Linked DNA regions of Neorhizobium galegae bv. orientalis str. HAMBI 540. The protein of the gene in region 2 interacts with the protein of the main gene of each other region in a pairwise test. Links are inferred from orthologs where the notes say so. Each region holds a gene or a part of one and is shown on either strand. Other genes may lie near its edges.

Evidence for each region.
Region 1: the proteins of RG540_RS05155 (region 2) and ybgC interact in binary tests that used the Escherichia coli proteins (3 or more experiments, as listed by UniProt). The link is inferred for Neorhizobium galegae bv. orientalis str. HAMBI 540 from one-to-one orthologs.

What each region holds. Positions count from the first base shown.
Region 1 is NZ_HG938353.1:2,976,971-2,984,363, forward strand. Bases 2,922-5,724 are described here. They hold ybgC (tol-pal system-associated acyl-CoA thioesterase), read right to left. Parts: upstream 4,656-5,724; coding sequence 4,188-4,655; downstream 2,922-4,187. Other genes in these bases: tolQ (protein TolQ), read right to left, coding at 2,922-3,149; RG540_RS14755 (lysozyme inhibitor LprI family protein), read left to right, coding at 3,494-4,180; RG540_RS14765 (NAD-dependent epimerase/dehydratase family protein), read left to right, coding at 4,777-5,724. In the rest of the region: Tol-Pal system beta propeller repeat protein TolB, read right to left, coding at 1-616; RG540_RS14740 (hypothetical protein), read right to left, coding at 699-1,931; protein TolR, read right to left, coding at 1,942-2,397; more of tolQ, read right to left, coding at 2,430-2,921; more of RG540_RS14765, read left to right, coding at 5,725-5,997; RG540_RS14770 (glycosyltransferase), read left to right, coding at 6,011-6,823; RG540_RS14775 (NAD-dependent epimerase/dehydratase family protein), read left to right, coding at 6,820-7,393.
Region 2 is NZ_HG938353.1:1,002,547-1,010,052, forward strand. The notes cover bases 1,448-4,363. They hold RG540_RS05155 (acyl carrier protein), read left to right. Parts: upstream 1,448-2,745; coding sequence 2,746-2,982; downstream 2,983-4,363. Other genes in these bases: fabD (ACP S-malonyltransferase), read left to right, coding at 1,448-1,692; fabG (3-oxoacyl-[acyl-carrier-protein] reductase), read left to right, coding at 1,721-2,458; RG540_RS32290 (hypothetical protein), read right to left, coding at 2,472-2,747; fabF (beta-ketoacyl-ACP synthase II), read left to right, coding at 3,111-4,363. Also shown: RG540_RS05140 (aldo/keto reductase), read right to left, coding at 1-579; more of fabD, read left to right, coding at 745-1,447; more of fabF, read left to right, coding at 4,364-4,373; endolytic transglycosylase MltG, read left to right, coding at 4,577-5,770; RG540_RS05170 (YicC/YloC family endoribonuclease), read left to right, coding at 5,804-6,691; gmk (guanylate kinase), read left to right, coding at 6,695-7,375; RG540_RS05180 (DUF1772 domain-containing protein), read right to left, coding at 7,407-7,506. UniProt on the Escherichia coli protein: Carrier of the growing fatty acid chain in fatty acid biosynthesis.

The DNA.
Region 1 (7,393 bases), 2.0 Mb from region 2 along the record:
TATCCTTGGTGTTGGTCAGCATGCGGACGTTGAAGCCGTCCTGGTCCATGATCGCCAGCTGACGCTGGCGGGCGGTCTTCGGCCCGCTTTCGGAGACGAACACGACGCGGGTGTCGAAATAGCCGTTCTCACCGGTGATCTGCTTGTAGATCGCATCGGCGATGATATGCGCGACACGGCGCCAGTTCTCCGGCTGGGTGAAGAACTGCTGGCCGGTCATCTGGCTGCCGGCAAACGTATCCCAGAGCCGGAACTCGGCACGCAGGCGGCCGTCGCCTTCGCGGGTGATACGGCCCGTCACCAGTGCCTGCGCATTGATGACCTTCCAGTCCTCGAAGCGCGGCGCCTTGTTGGGATCGGCGATCTTTTCGATGAAGGCGCTTTTGTTGATCGGCGCGAAAAGCCCGGAGCGCTGCAGGTCCGCTGCGATCACCTGGGAAATCTGTGCGCCGAGTTCGTTGTTCGACAGGAAATCCGTCACCGCGATCGGCAGCGGCTGGATATTACCCTTGTTGATGTTGATCTCGACGACAGCGTTGGCCGGGGTCGCGGCCATCAATGCCGTCAACATCCCCGCGGCCACCATTACGGCGCGGAAAAAAGAACTCTTGATCATTGAAACAAGCCTTTCAGCTTAATACGAGAGTTTCGGGGCAGGTTCCGTTTCATCTGCTTCTGTCGGTTCCATACCTGCCGGCTCACAATGCAAACTCCGACGGATCGAAGTTCAGCACCAAAACATTCCAACCTTTTTCGCCCTCATACTTTGCGGCGGGCAAATTCTTGAGCGGAGCGGATTTCATCAGGGCGCGGCGCGTGCTGCCCTCGACCGCACGCCGGGTTCCCTCAGGACCACCGGTGGCGGTCACTTCCGGCTCGCCGACGATATTGCCGGACTGATCGAGCTGCACCCGAATCTTCACACGGACTTCCGAGACGCCGGTCAGGCCGCCGACCAGCGCCCAGTTGCCCTGGATCTGTCCCTTGACGTTGTCGATCTCGCTGGAGCTCAACGCGGTGCCGATGGTCTTCGTAGCACCGATGCTGGCGACCTCCTTCGAACGCTTGGCGCCGCCACCGGATGCCTCCTGCTTGTTGAGCAGGGCTGCGATCTGGTCGGCGTTGAAATCGCTCGCCATCGAAGACGACGACTTGGCGGTTTCCTGCTGCTTGCCTTCCTTCTTGTCGGAAGGTTTGACGGATGCGGTCGACTTGTTGTCAGTCTTCGCCGTTTCAGTTGCCTTAGCCGCAACCGGCTTCGTCTCGGCCGGCTTTTCAGCCGGCTTCTCGACGGGCTTGGCCTGCTCCTTCGGCGGTTCGGGCTTCGGCGGCTGCGGCCTCGAAGCCGGCGCCGGAACCGATTGCGGCAACTCGCCTGTCTCGGACGTGTTCTCGCTCTGCAAAGGCGCGGGCGTCGGCTTGGCAGCCTCCGGCTTTGGTGGCGTCGGCTCAGGCTTCGGCGGGGTAGGTTCCGGCTTCGGCGGCATGATCTCCGGCTTGGGCTGCGGCAGGGCAGCCATCTCGGTCGGCTTCGGCGCCGTCTCTTCCTTGACGATATCCTTGACCTGGTTCTGTTCAGGCGTCGGGGTCGGCGTCGGCCGTTCCACCGGCTTCGGAGCCGCCGTCGTTTCAGTCGGCTGCGGCTTGGTGGTCGGCGTCGGCGGTGTCTTCAGGTCGACATTGTTCTCGCCGGCGTTCTGGGCGTTGTCGACAATCTTCTGGTTTTTGGTTTCCTTGGGCGAAGGCTTCTGGCTGGGGGGCGCCTTCTTGTCACCCTGCTGGGTCTGGGTGATCGATTCGACCGGGACGATGTCGACGGGAAGCGCTTCCACGTCGGCCACGTCGAAAGACGCGGGCGCGCTCAGCGAAACGAGCGCCAAGCCGAGGACCAGCGAGTGGAGGACCAGCGATGTGCCGAGACTGACCTTCATGGCGCCGCGATCACTTCTCCTGTTCCTGCAGGGTCACGAGGCCGATATTCTTGTACCCGGCAGAAGAGATGCGGGCCATGACCTTCATGACGACGCCGTAGGCCGCGGTCGTATCGCCGCGCACGTAAATGCGCTCGTTATAGCCGGTCGTTGCGATCGCCTGCAGCTTCGGCACGATCTCGTCGAGGCCAATCGGAGTTTCCTGGAGGAAGATTTCGCCTTTCGGATTGACCGAGACGGTAATCGGCTGGGTATCGGCATTCATCGCCTTCGCCTGCGTTTCCGGCAGGTCGATCGGTACGCCGACGGTCATCATCGGTGCCGCCACCATGAAGATGATGAGCAGAACGAGCATGACGTCGACGAGCGGCGTCACGTTGATTTCGCTGATCGCACCGCCGCGACGTCCGCCGCGCCTGCGACGACCGCCACCTGATGCCCTTGCTCCTCCGGCCGACATGCCCATGAGACGTTACTCCTTGAGAGCCCGAAAGGCTTTTACTGCGCCGCCTGGCGCGGCTGCAGCTTCTCGTCGATCTGGCGCGACAGGATGGCGGAGAACTCGTCCGCAAAACCTTCCATGCGGCCCGAGAGCTTGCCGGCATCGGCGATGAACTTGTTGTAGGCGATGACCGCCGGGATAGCGGCGACAAGGCCGATCGCGGTGGCGAGCAGCGCTTCGGCGATACCGGGCGCGACGACCGCGAGATTGGTGGACTTCGAACCGGCGATCGCCTGGAACGACGTCATGATGCCGATGACCGTGCCGAAGAGGCCGATGAACGGGCCGGCCGAGCCGATCGTCGCGAGCGAACCGAGGCGCGCCTCATAGGTTTCCGCCTCGCGCGACATGGTCACGTCCATCGCCCGGTCGATACGCATCTGCAGGCCGATCGGCGACCGCGCACCGCGCTCGAAGCTCTTCTTCCATTCGCGCATGGCGGCGACGAAAATCGCCGCAAGACCGGTATTCGTCCGCTCCGACAGCGTGCGGTAAAGCTCTTCCAGCGACTGGCCGGACCAAAAAACCTGTTCGAACTGGTCGAACTGGCGCTTGGCCTTACCGAAGCTGATATATTTGTCGATCACGATCGCCCAGGTCCAGACCGATGCGCCGATAAGGCCGATCATCACCATCTTGACGACCAGACCGGCCTGCATGAACAGCGACCAGAGGCTCACTTCGCTCGCCGCTGCCGCCAAACCTACGTGTTCCATCTACTATCCCCGAATCCAAACGCCCGGCTTTAGGGACCGGGCGGTTCAAAAGCGCGCTCAGGCGAGTATGTCTTTGATCGCTGGATGCGCTTAGCCCTAACCCCAAGATACCCTGAGCTCCAAGCTTGGCTTCTCGCTTTCAATTTTGGTCAAAGGAAGGCGTGCGTTGCACAAATTCCTCGATGCTCAGTAAGACACCATTATCGTTAACGAATGGTTTAGAGGGGTCTTGCAATTGCCAGTTCGCAGATCACTTCAAGTTGGAACAAGGAAAGTTGGTGACTTGCAACTTAGTTTTTTCTCATTCAGGGAGTAGCACACCTGTGGAAGCGGATTTTTGGGGAATGACCATGTGGCGTGCGGTGACGATAGCCTTGACGATGTTGATCGCCACGTCGGCGCATGCCGGCTCGTTCGATTGCAAGGGCGTCCCCTCGCCCGATGAACGGATAGTCTGCAACGACCCGCTCCTTTCGGCATTGGACACAGTGCTTCCCAGGGTCCAGGAAAAGGCCGAAAAGGACAACAAGGCTGAGACCCGCAAGACGCTGCGTGACTTCACCAGCGACCGCTCAGCCTGCGGCTCCGACCGATCCTGCGTTCTCAGCACCTATATAGCGATCCTTGGGAAACTCGGCGGCGACAACAGCATTCCCGCGGACGTTACCGCCAATATAATCGCGGCAGGGCGGGCCAAACCCTCGCCGACCCTGCCGCAGAAGATCGGCCAATGCGCTGTCACCAACGTGACTGCCGTCCATCCGAGGGTCGGCCAGGATCCCGTCAAGGACGAGGATTACAACTCCGGAACCGGCATCGAATATGCCAACAAAGGCTACCAGGTTTCCTATGCCCGCGAGGAGGCGCTGATCGCCTCCAAGCCCGGCGACAAGGTGACCATGTGCCTGATTTCCACTCCCAAACGCTGCCCGGGAGGCGACGACCGGGGCCGGGAATATTTCGTCACCAACGCACGCACCGGACAGAGCTGGGCAATGGCCGATTCGCAGCATGCCTGCGGCGGCCCGTAGGTCCGGTCTAAACCGGACTGACCTGCCCGGCCGGGCGCCCTAGGAACTTTTCCGCCACGCTCTCCGGCAGCCGGCGCGGACGCCCGTGCCTGTTGATGACGGCGATCACCACCTTTGCGGCGATCAGCAGCGTTTCGCCGCGGCGGATCTCCTGGTTGAGCACCATCTTGGCGCCGCCCGCCTTTTCCGTCACCGTCTGGATGACCAGGATATCGTCCATGCGGGCCGGCTGCTTGAAGTCGATCTCCATACGGTGGACGACGAAGACCAACCCTTCTTCGTCGGCAGAAAGCAGCGCGCTCTGCTCGCAGCCGAGGCAGCGCAGATAGTCGGTGCGGCCGCGCTCCAGGAAGTGCAGATAACGGGCGTGATAGACGAGGCCGGAAAAATCCGTGTCTTCGTAATAGACGCGCTGAGCCAGCCGATGACCGCCTTCCATCAACTCGCCCGATAACAAAAAATTGTATTCCTTCATGGCCTTGCCTTGGAAATTTCCGCTACTCCACTGGATAAGCGCGCAATGCCGCCCCAGTTTTGACGTCCTGTCACATATCCTCCCTATCAGGAAATAAGTCGAAAACCAGCGGAGAGTACCCATGAAGATTGCAGTCCTGGGCGGTGACGGTTTCGTCGGCTGGCCGACATCGCTTCACCTGTCGGACGCCGGCCACGAGATCCACATCCTCGACAACCTCTCCCGCCGCTGGATCGATACGGAGCTCGGTGTCCAGTCGCTGACGCCGATGGACAGCATCCAGGAACGCACCCGCATCTGGCATGCCGAAACCGGCCGCCGCATCCATTTCCACCTGATCGACCTCGCCAAGGATTACGAACTCCTGAAGGGCTGGCTTTCGAAACATCGCCCCGACGCCATCATCCACTTCGCCGAGCAGCGCGCCGCGCCCTATTCGATGAAGAGCGACCGGCACAAGAACTACACCGTCAGCAACAACGTAAACGCCACCCATAACCTTTTGAATGCATTGGTCGAACTCGATCTCGACGCGCATCTGGTGCATCTCGGCACGATGGGCGTCTACGGCTATTCGACGGTCGGCGCGGCGATCCCGGAAGGTTATCTGCCGGTCGGCATCGAAACCGCCGACGGCCGCACCGTTTCGCAGGAAATCCTTTATCCGAGCAATCCCGGCTCGATCTACCACATGACCAAATGCCTCGATCAGCAGCTCTTCCAGTTCTACGCGAAGAACGACGGATTGCGGATCACCGACCTGCACCAGGGCATCGTCTGGGGCACCCACACAGAGCAGACCCGCCGCCATACTCAACTGATCAATAGATTCGACTATGACGGGGATTACGGGACGGTCTTGAATCGTTTTCTCATCCAGGCGGCGATCGGTTACCCGCTCACCGTCCACGGCACCGGCGGCCAGACCCGCGCCTTCATCCACATCCAGGATTCGGTCCGCTGCATCGAGATTGCACTGAACAATCCACCGGCGCGCGGCGGCCGCGTCGAGATCTTCAACCAGATGACCGAAACCCACCGGGTGCGCGATCTTGCCGAGATGATCGCGAAAATGACCGGTTCGAGGATCGCCTGGCTGCCGAACCCGCGCAAGGAAGCGCCGGAAAACGAGCTGGTGGTGAAGAACGAAAAATTCCTCGGCCTTGGCCTCGAGCCGACCACCCTCGGCGAAGGACTGCTCGGAGAGATCGTCGACGTCGCGAAGAAATACGCCTATCGCGTTGATAGATCACGCGTTCCGGCCGTCTCCGCCTGGACGAGAGACATCGCCGCGAAAGTGGAGCATGACCCGGAGGGTGTACGGCTGAAGTCTGTGTCGTGAGGCACCGAGCCTCATGACCAACGCCTTCGTCACCCTCGTCACCAATGCCGATTATGCCATGGGCGCCACTGCGCTGGCCCGATCCATCCGCCGCACCGGCACTGAGGCCGATATCGTCGTCCTCCAGACCGGTGGCGTCGAGGGCTCGGCGCTGGCCCCGCTCGAAACCCTCGGCTGCCGGCTCGTCGAGGTGGAGCATCTGCCACTCTCCGACGCGTTCAACGAACGGCATGCGCGAAAAAACCTGCATGGCGCCGCGCCTTTCACCAAGGGCCGCAAACCGGATTTTCACACGCCGCTCGATAATTTCTGCAAGCTTCGACTCTGGCAGCTCATCGAATACGAAACCTGCGTCTTTATCGATGCCGACGCGCTGATGCTAAAGCCGATCGACCAGCTGTTCGCCTATCCGGAATTTTCCGCCGCCCCGAACGTCTACGAAAACCTTTCGGATTTTCATCGGCTGAATTCCGGCGTCTTCGTCGCCAAACCGTCTGCCGAGACTTTCGCAAACATGCTGACGGCACTCGACCAGCCGAACGCCTTCTGGCGGCGCACCGACCAGACGTTTCTGGAGGCCTTCTTCCCGGATTGGCACGGCCTGCCGGTTTTCATGAACATGCTGCAATATGTCTGGTTCAAAATGCCGGATCTCTGGGACTGGGAAAGCATCGGCGTGCTGCATTACCAGTATGAGAAGCCGTGGGAGAAGGATCACCCGAAGGCCGACCGGCTGCGGCCGCTGATCGACCTCTGGCATGCATTTTACGAGGATCGCGAGATCCCCGCCCTCTCCAGCCTGCCGAAACCGGGAGAAACGCCATGAAGGTGCTGATATCGGGCGGAACGGGCCTGGTCGGCCGCTACATCGTCGAAGGCCTCATCGATGCCGGATATCAGGTGATTGTCGGAGGGCGCAGTCCGCCGGCGCCTGGCTTCTTTTCCAAACCTGTCGAATTCGCACCCCTTTCGCTCGATCCCGCCCTCGACCAGATCGAAGCTTTCGACGAGGCCTATTTCTTCGTCCATGCTGCCTTCGACCATTTGCCCGGAAAATATCGCGGCGGCGAAGGCAATGATCCCGATCGCTTCCGGCGGCTGAACCTCGATGGCACGGTCAAGTTGTTCGAGACCGCCAGGAAGGCCGGCACCCGCCGGGCGGTCTTCCTCTCGAGCAGGGCCGTCTATGACGGGCAACCGGCCGGAACGGCGCTTGACGAAGGTCTCGCTTTGAAGCCCGACAGCCTCTATGGCGAGATCAAACTCTGGACCGAGGGAGCATTGGCGGAGCTTTCGGCCCCCGGCTTTGCGACCTCGTCTCTCCGGCTCACCGGCGTCTACGGCAATCTGCGCCCCACCAAATGGGACATGCTGTTTGCGGATTACCTCGCCGGCC
Region 2 (7,506 bases):
CCGCAGGTACTTCATCGCGCCCCAGGCGCTTTCGTTGGAAAGGCCGACGGCGCGCAGTTTGCCTTCCTTCACCAGTTCGCCGAGCGTTTCCAGGATCTCGGCGATTTCGGCCGCCGCCTTGTCGCGGTTCTGCTGCGAGACGTCGAAGGTCCAGGAATTGCGGAAATGGAAAGTGCCGCGGTTCGGCCAATGGATCTGGTAGAGGTCGAGATAATCGGTCTGCAGGCGGGTCAGGCTGGCGTCGACCGCCTGGCGGATGGTGGCGGGCTCGATGTCGCGCCCATCGCGGATATGCGGACGGCCGCTGCCGGCGATCTTCGTGGCGAGGACCAGGTCCTTGCGCTTGCCGCTCTTCTTCAGCCACGTGCCGATATATTCCTCGGTGCGGCCGTGGGTGGCGGGACTTACCGGCGTGGTTGGATAGAGCTCCGCGGTATCGAAGAAGTTGATGCCGTTCTCGAAGGCGTGGTCCATCTGCTCATGGGCTTCGGCTTCCGAATTCTGGGTACCCCAGGTCATGGTGCCAAGGCAGATTTCCGACACGGACAGGTCCGTGCGGCCGAGTTTTTTATACTTCATGGAAATGAGATCCCGTTCTCAAAAAGTCGGCGGCACTCTAAGCCGGATTTGATGAAGCGCAAGGGGACAACAGGTTGTAAAAGGCCTCGAAAACCGCGCTGCCCTTGACTCTCCGGGCCGGAATGTGAATGGAGAGGCAAAACATAAGGGAAGGAAATCATCCCCATGAGCACGATCGCATTCACGTTCCCCGGCCAGGGCAGCCAGGCTGTCGGCATGGGCAAGGATCTGGCGGAGGCTTTTCCCGAAGCCCGCGCCGTCTTCGATGAAGTCGACGAGGCGCTCGGCCAGAAGCTCTCCGACATCATGTGGAACGGCCCGGAAGAAACGCTGACGCTGACCGCCAATGCGCAGCCGGCGCTGATGGCGGTCTCGGTCGCAGCGATCCGGGTGATGGAAGCGCGCGGCCTGAAGCTCGCCGACAAGGTTGCCTTCGTGGCCGGCCATTCGCTCGGCGAATATTCGGCGCTGTGTGCCGCCGGCACATTCTCGCTGGCTGACACGGCGCGCCTCCTGCGCATCCGCGGCGATGCCATGCAGTCGGCGGTCCCGGTCGGGCAGGGCGCCATGGCGGCGATCATCGGCCTCGAACATGGCGACGTCGACGCGATCTGCGCTGCGGCCCGCGATGCCGGCGTCTGCCAGATTGCCAACGACAACGGTGGCGGCCAGCTCGTCATCTCCGGCTCCAAGGCGGCTGTCGAGAAGGCAGCCGGGCTTGCGACCGAAAAGGGTGCCAAACGCGCCATCATGCTGCCGGTCTCCGCACCCTTCCACAGCGACCTGATGGCGCCGGCGGCCGACGCCATGCGTCACGCGCTCGACAAGGTGGAGAAGCATAATCCGGTCGTGCCGGTAATCGCCAACGTGCGCGCCGTGCCGGTCTATGACGCCGAAGAGATCGCCAAGCTGCTGGTCACCCAGGTGACGGGCCAAGTCCGCTGGCGCGAGACGGTGGAATGGTTCGGCGCCAACGGCGTGACGACCCTATACGAGATCGGTTCGGGAAAAGTGCTGACCGGCCTTGCCCGTCGTATCGACAAGAATATCTCCGGCATTGCCGTCAACACGCCGGCCGATATCGAAGCCGCGCTCACAGCCATTCTCGGCTGAAACCAAAGACACGCGAAGGAACACGATCATGTTTGATTTGACCGGCCGCAAGGCATTGGTGACGGGCGCAACCGGCGGGCTGGGCGAAGAGATCGCCCGGATGCTGCACAGCCGAGGCGCCACCGTCGGCCTGCACGGCACCCGCGTCGAGAAGCTCGAGGCGCTGGCCTCCGAACTCGGCGAGCGCGTCAAGATCTTCCCGGCAAATCTCTCCGACCGCGCCGAAGTGAAGGCGCTCGGTGAGAAGGCCGAGGTCGAGCTCGAAGGGGTCGACATCCTGGTCAACAATGCCGGCATCACCAAGGACGGCCTGTTCGTGCGCATGAGCGACGACGACTGGGACAACGTCCTGGAAGTCAACCTGACGGCGGTCTTCCGCCTGACCCGCGAACTCACCCATCCGATGATGCGCCGCCGTTATGGCCGCATCATCAACATCACCTCGGTGGTCGGCGTCACCGGCAATCCGGGCCAGACCAATTACTGTGCCTCGAAGGCCGGCATGATCGGCTTCTCGAAGTCGCTCGCCCAGGAAATCGCCACCCGCAACGTGACGGTCAATTGCGTGGCGCCGGGCTTCATCGACAGCGCGATGACCGGCAAGCTCAACGACAAGCAGAAAGAGGCGATCCTCGGCGCCATTCCGATGAAGCGCATGGGTGCCGGATCGGACATCGCGTCCGCGGTCCTTTATCTCGCCTCCAGCGAGGCTGGTTACGTCACCGGCCAGACCCTGCATGTCAACGGCGGCATGGCGATGATCTGATTGAGTGCCGCCTTCAAGAAAACACGTTACAATCGGTTGTTGGCGGCTGTGCAATGGAACAAATTCTGGCTTTGCTGAACAGGGAAACCATGTTAAGCGGGCCATGACTGTGAATGGTCACCCTGATATGCAGGCCGTCATATTGCGTGAGCGCGATAGGATTGGAACCTGAAAAGGGGAGAACGGGTTTGCCCGCATCGGCGCTGAACAAGCGGCGGTCGCAGGTTTTTAACAGGGTGCGGATGCCGATCGGGCATTCGATAAAGACAAAGGTCGAGGAAACCGACATGAGCGATATCGCAGAACGCGTTAAGAAAATTGTTATTGACCACCTCGGCGTCGACGCCGACAAAGTCGTCGAAGGCGCAAGCTTCATCGACGATCTTGGTGCGGACTCGCTCGACACCGTCGAACTGGTCATGGCTTTCGAGGAAGAATTCGGCGTTGAAATCCCCGACGATGCTGCCGATTCCATCCTGACCGTCGGCGACGCTGTGAAGTTCATCGAGAAGGCCCAGGCCTGATCGACCCGACATAGAGGGGATGACGTCGCAAGGCAGATCCCGAAAACGGCCCGCTTGTTCGGGCCGTTTCAGCAATTGGGGCTTGGGCCCTGAAAAATCGAGAAAAATTATAGGGTAGGGCACTGGCGATGAGACGGGTCGTTATCACCGGTACCGGCATGGTATCTCCTCTCGGATGCGGAACGGAAGTCAGCTGGTCGCGCTTGCTGGCCGGCGAAAATTCCGCCCGCGTCGTCACTGAATTCGAGGTCGAAGACCTTCCCGCAAAGATTGCCTGCCGCATTCCTGTCGGCGACGGCTCCGATGGCACGTTCAACGTGGACCAGTGGATGGAGCCGAAGGAACAGCGCAAGGTCGATCCCTTCATCATCTACGGCGTGGCCGCCGCCGAGATGGCGCTCGAAGATGCCGGCTGGCATCCGAAGACCGACGAGGACCAGATCGCCACCGGCGTGCTGATCGGCTCGGGCATCGGTGGCCTCGAAGGCATCGTCGAGGCAGGCTACACCCTGCGCGACAAGGGCCCGCGCCGCATTTCGCCATTCTTCATTCCCGGCCGGCTGATCAATCTTGTCTCCGGCCAGGTATCGATCCGCCACAAACTGCGCGGTCCGAACCACGCGGTCGTCACGGCCTGTTCCACCGGCGCGCACGCCATCGGCGATGCGGCCCGGATGATCGCCTTCGGCGATGCGGAGGTGATGGTCGCCGGCGGTGCGGAATCGCCGATCTGTCGTATTGCGCTGGCCGGCTTCGCTGCCTGCAAGGCGCTTTCGACCCAGCACAACGACGATCCGCAGAAGGCTTCGCGCCCCTATGACCGGGACCGCGACGGTTTCGTTATGGGCGAGGGCGCTGGCATCGTGGTTCTGGAGGAGCTGGAACATGCCAAGGCCCGCGGCGCCAAGATCTATGCGGAGGTGGTCGGCTACGGAATGTCCGGGGACGCCTTCCACATCACCGCGCCTTCGGAAGACGGCGACGGCGCATTCCGCTGCATGACCGCGGCGCTGAAGCGTGCGGGTATTTCGGCGTCGGACGTTGACTACATCAATGCCCACGGCACTTCGACCATGGCTGATACGATCGAGCTCGGCGCAGTCGAGCGCCTGGTCGGCAATGCGGCCTCGAAGATCTCGATGTCGTCGACCAAGTCGGCGATCGGCCATCTTCTCGGTGCTGCCGGTGCGGTCGAGGCGATCTTCTCGGCGCTCGCCATCCGCGACAATATCGCGCCGCCGACGCTCAACCTCGACAATCCCGATGTCGAGACGGCAATCGACCTGGTGCCGCACAAGGCCCGCAAGCGCGAGATCAACGTGGCGCTGTCGAACTCCTTCGGTTTCGGCGGCACCAACGCATCACTCGTGCTGCGCCGCTACGAGGCCTGATCTTTCTGGCTTGATCTCTGGCGCCCGATCTTTGGGGCCGAACTTTTCGGGCATGGATCGTTTCGGCCCCTGAAACATATGCCGGCTGGACTCGCGAGCCGGCTCGTATCATCTTCTGGACCTGTTTTTCGCCGCATTGGTTGGCCAAACAGCGGGTTGCAAGTCTTTGAGTCTGTAGGGGGCGTTAACCCCGGGGGGCGCGGTTGAACGATACGAATCATGTCAGTGAACTGCCGCCCGGCAATGGCAGGGGGCCGATTATTCCGAAATCGCCGAACGAGGCCCTGAAGCCCGAACGTGTTCCGGAACCGCCCCGCCGTTCCAAGAAGGCGCGCAGCCAGGTCGTCATCTTCCTGAATTTCGTGATGACCATGGTCGTCGTTCTCTGCGTGATCGGGATTGCCGGCTTCTACTACATGATCTCGGCCTTCCAGCAGCCGGGCCCGCTCGAAGCCAATACTCATTTCATGGTCCGCCCCGGCAACGGGCTTGCGGAAATCGCCACCAATCTCGAGCGCAACGGCATCATCTCCGATGCGCGCGTCTTCCGCTACGTGACGGCGACCTACCTGCGCAAGGGCGACACGCTGAAGGCCGGCGAATACGAGATCAAGGCGCGCGCCTCCATGAAGGACATCATGGGTGTGCTGGAATCCGGCAAGTCGATCCTCTATTCGGTCGTCATGCCGGAAGGCCTGACGGTGCGTCAGATGATGCTGCGGCTCGCCGAAGATACGGTGCTCGAAGGCGACCTGCCGTCCGAACTGCCGGCCGAGGGAAGCTTGAGGCCCGATACCTACAAGTTCTCGCGCGGCAGCAAGCGTGCCGACATCATCCAGCAGATGCGGGTTGCGCAGCAGAAGATGGTCGACCAGATCTGGGAGCGCCGCGACCCGGACCTGCCGGTCAAGACCAGGGAAGAATTCGTCGTGCTCGCTTCGATCGTCGAGAAGGAGACCGGCAAGGAAGACGAGCGCGCCCATGTGGCCTCCGTCTTCATCAACCGGCTGCAGCGCGGCATGCGCCTGCAATCGGACCCGACGATCGTCTACGGCATCTTCGGCGGCGAGGGGAAACCTTCCGACCGGCCGATCTTCAAGTCGGACCTTGCCAAGCAGACGCCCTACAACACCTACCAGATCAAGGGCCTGCCGCCGACGCCGATCTCCAATCCCGGCCGCGCGGCGCTGCAGGCCGTGGCCAATCCCTGGCGGACCAAGGACCTCTATTTCGTGGCCGACGGCACCGGCGGACATGTGTTCGCCGCGACGCTGGAGGAACACAATGCCAACGTCCGCCGTTGGCGTAGAATGGAATCCGAGCGTGCCGCCAACCCGGAAGTAGTGGACGGCCAGCCGGATGGCGACGAAGCGGAAAAGCCGCCGAAGAGCAACTGACCGCTTCCTTTAAAGCATGATCTGGAGACACCGATGACATTGCAGTCCATGACCGGTTTTGCCCGCAGCGAAGGCACGAGCGGGCGCAACCGTTACGCATGGGAACTGCGCTCGGTGAACGGCAAAGGCCTCGACATGAGGCTGCGTCTGCCGCCCGGCCTCGAACGGCTGGAGCCGGATGTCCGCCGGCTGATCACGGAGAAATTTTCACGCGGCAATCTGCAGGCGACCCTCACCCTCACTGTTGCAGAAACCAAGGTGGAGGCGGTGCTGAACCGCGATGCGCTGGCTGCCGTGCTGGCGCTGCGTGCCGAACTCGGAGATCTCGTCGATCCGTCGCCGCTCAGGCTCGATACGCTGATGGGCATTCGCGGCCTGGTCGACATCCGCGAGGCGGAAGAAGACGAGGAGACGGTCGCGGCACGCGATACCGCGATCCTCACGAGCCTCGATGAGGCGATCGGCCATCTGCAGCGGATGCGCGAAGGCGAGGGGACGGCGCTTGCGGCCGTGCTGAAGAGCCAGGTCGCCCGCATCGCCGAGCTTGCCCAGGTTGTCGAAGCCGATCCTTCCCGCACGCCGGAGGAGATCGCCCGCAAACTCTCCTTCCAGCTCGCAGCGCTTCTCCAGGAGGCGCCGACCCTCGACCGCGACCGGCTGCATGCGGAGGCGGCGTTGCTTGCCACCAAGGCGGACCTACGCGAAGAGATCGACCGACTGAAGGCCCATGTGGCGGCTGCCAACGAACTTATAGACAAGGGCGGCCCGGTCGGCCGGCGGCTTGATTTCCTTGCACAGGAATTTAACCGGGAATCGAATACTATCTGTTCGAAGTCCAATTCGGCCGCGGTCACCTCCGCCGGAATCGAGTTGAAAGTCGTCATCGACCAGTTCCGCGAACAGGTCCAGAATCTGGAGTAAGACATGAGCCCGGCCCCATCGTCCCAGGGCAAGCCGTCCTCGCCCGTGAAGATCGCCCGGCGCGGACTGATGCTGGTTCTTTCCTCGCCGTCGGGCGCCGGCAAGTCGACGATCGCCCGCAATCTTCTCGATGCGGATCGCAGCCTCGAAATCTCGATCAGCGTCACAACGCGGGCCAAGCGGCCGAGCGAGATCGCCGACAAGCACTATCATTTCATCACCGTGCAGCAATTCGAGAAGATGCGCGACGCCGGCGACCTGCTCGAATGGGCCGAGGTGCACGGCAATTTCTACGGTACCCCGCGCGAGCCCGTGGAACTGGCGATGAGCGAGGGCCGCGACATGCTGTTCGACATCGACTGGCAGGGCGCCCGTCAGCTGCAGGAAAAGATGGCGGCCGACGTCGTCTCGATCTTCGTGCTGCCGCCGACCATGACCGAGCTGCAGTCGCGCCTGCACCGCCGCGCCGAGGACTCGGAAGAAGTGATCCGCACGCGGCTCCTGAATTCCCGCGCCGAGATCGAGCACTGGCGTGAATACGACTACGTCATCGTCAACGACGATCTCGACGAGGCTTTCGGGCATGTCAGCTGCATCGTCAACGCCGAACGCATCCGCCGCGACCGCCGCCACGGCCTGTTCGATTTCGTCAGCGAACTGCTGACGGAAGAGCCGAAGCTTTAAGCTATTCGAAGGTCAAGTTGCGGAGGAGCTCTCAGTGAGGCGGCTTCCAACAAAGCGTGGACAATGCAACGAAGCAGACAGCCAGGAAGGCGATCACCGTGTTCGCCGCATGGGAGTATTCCCATTGCTGC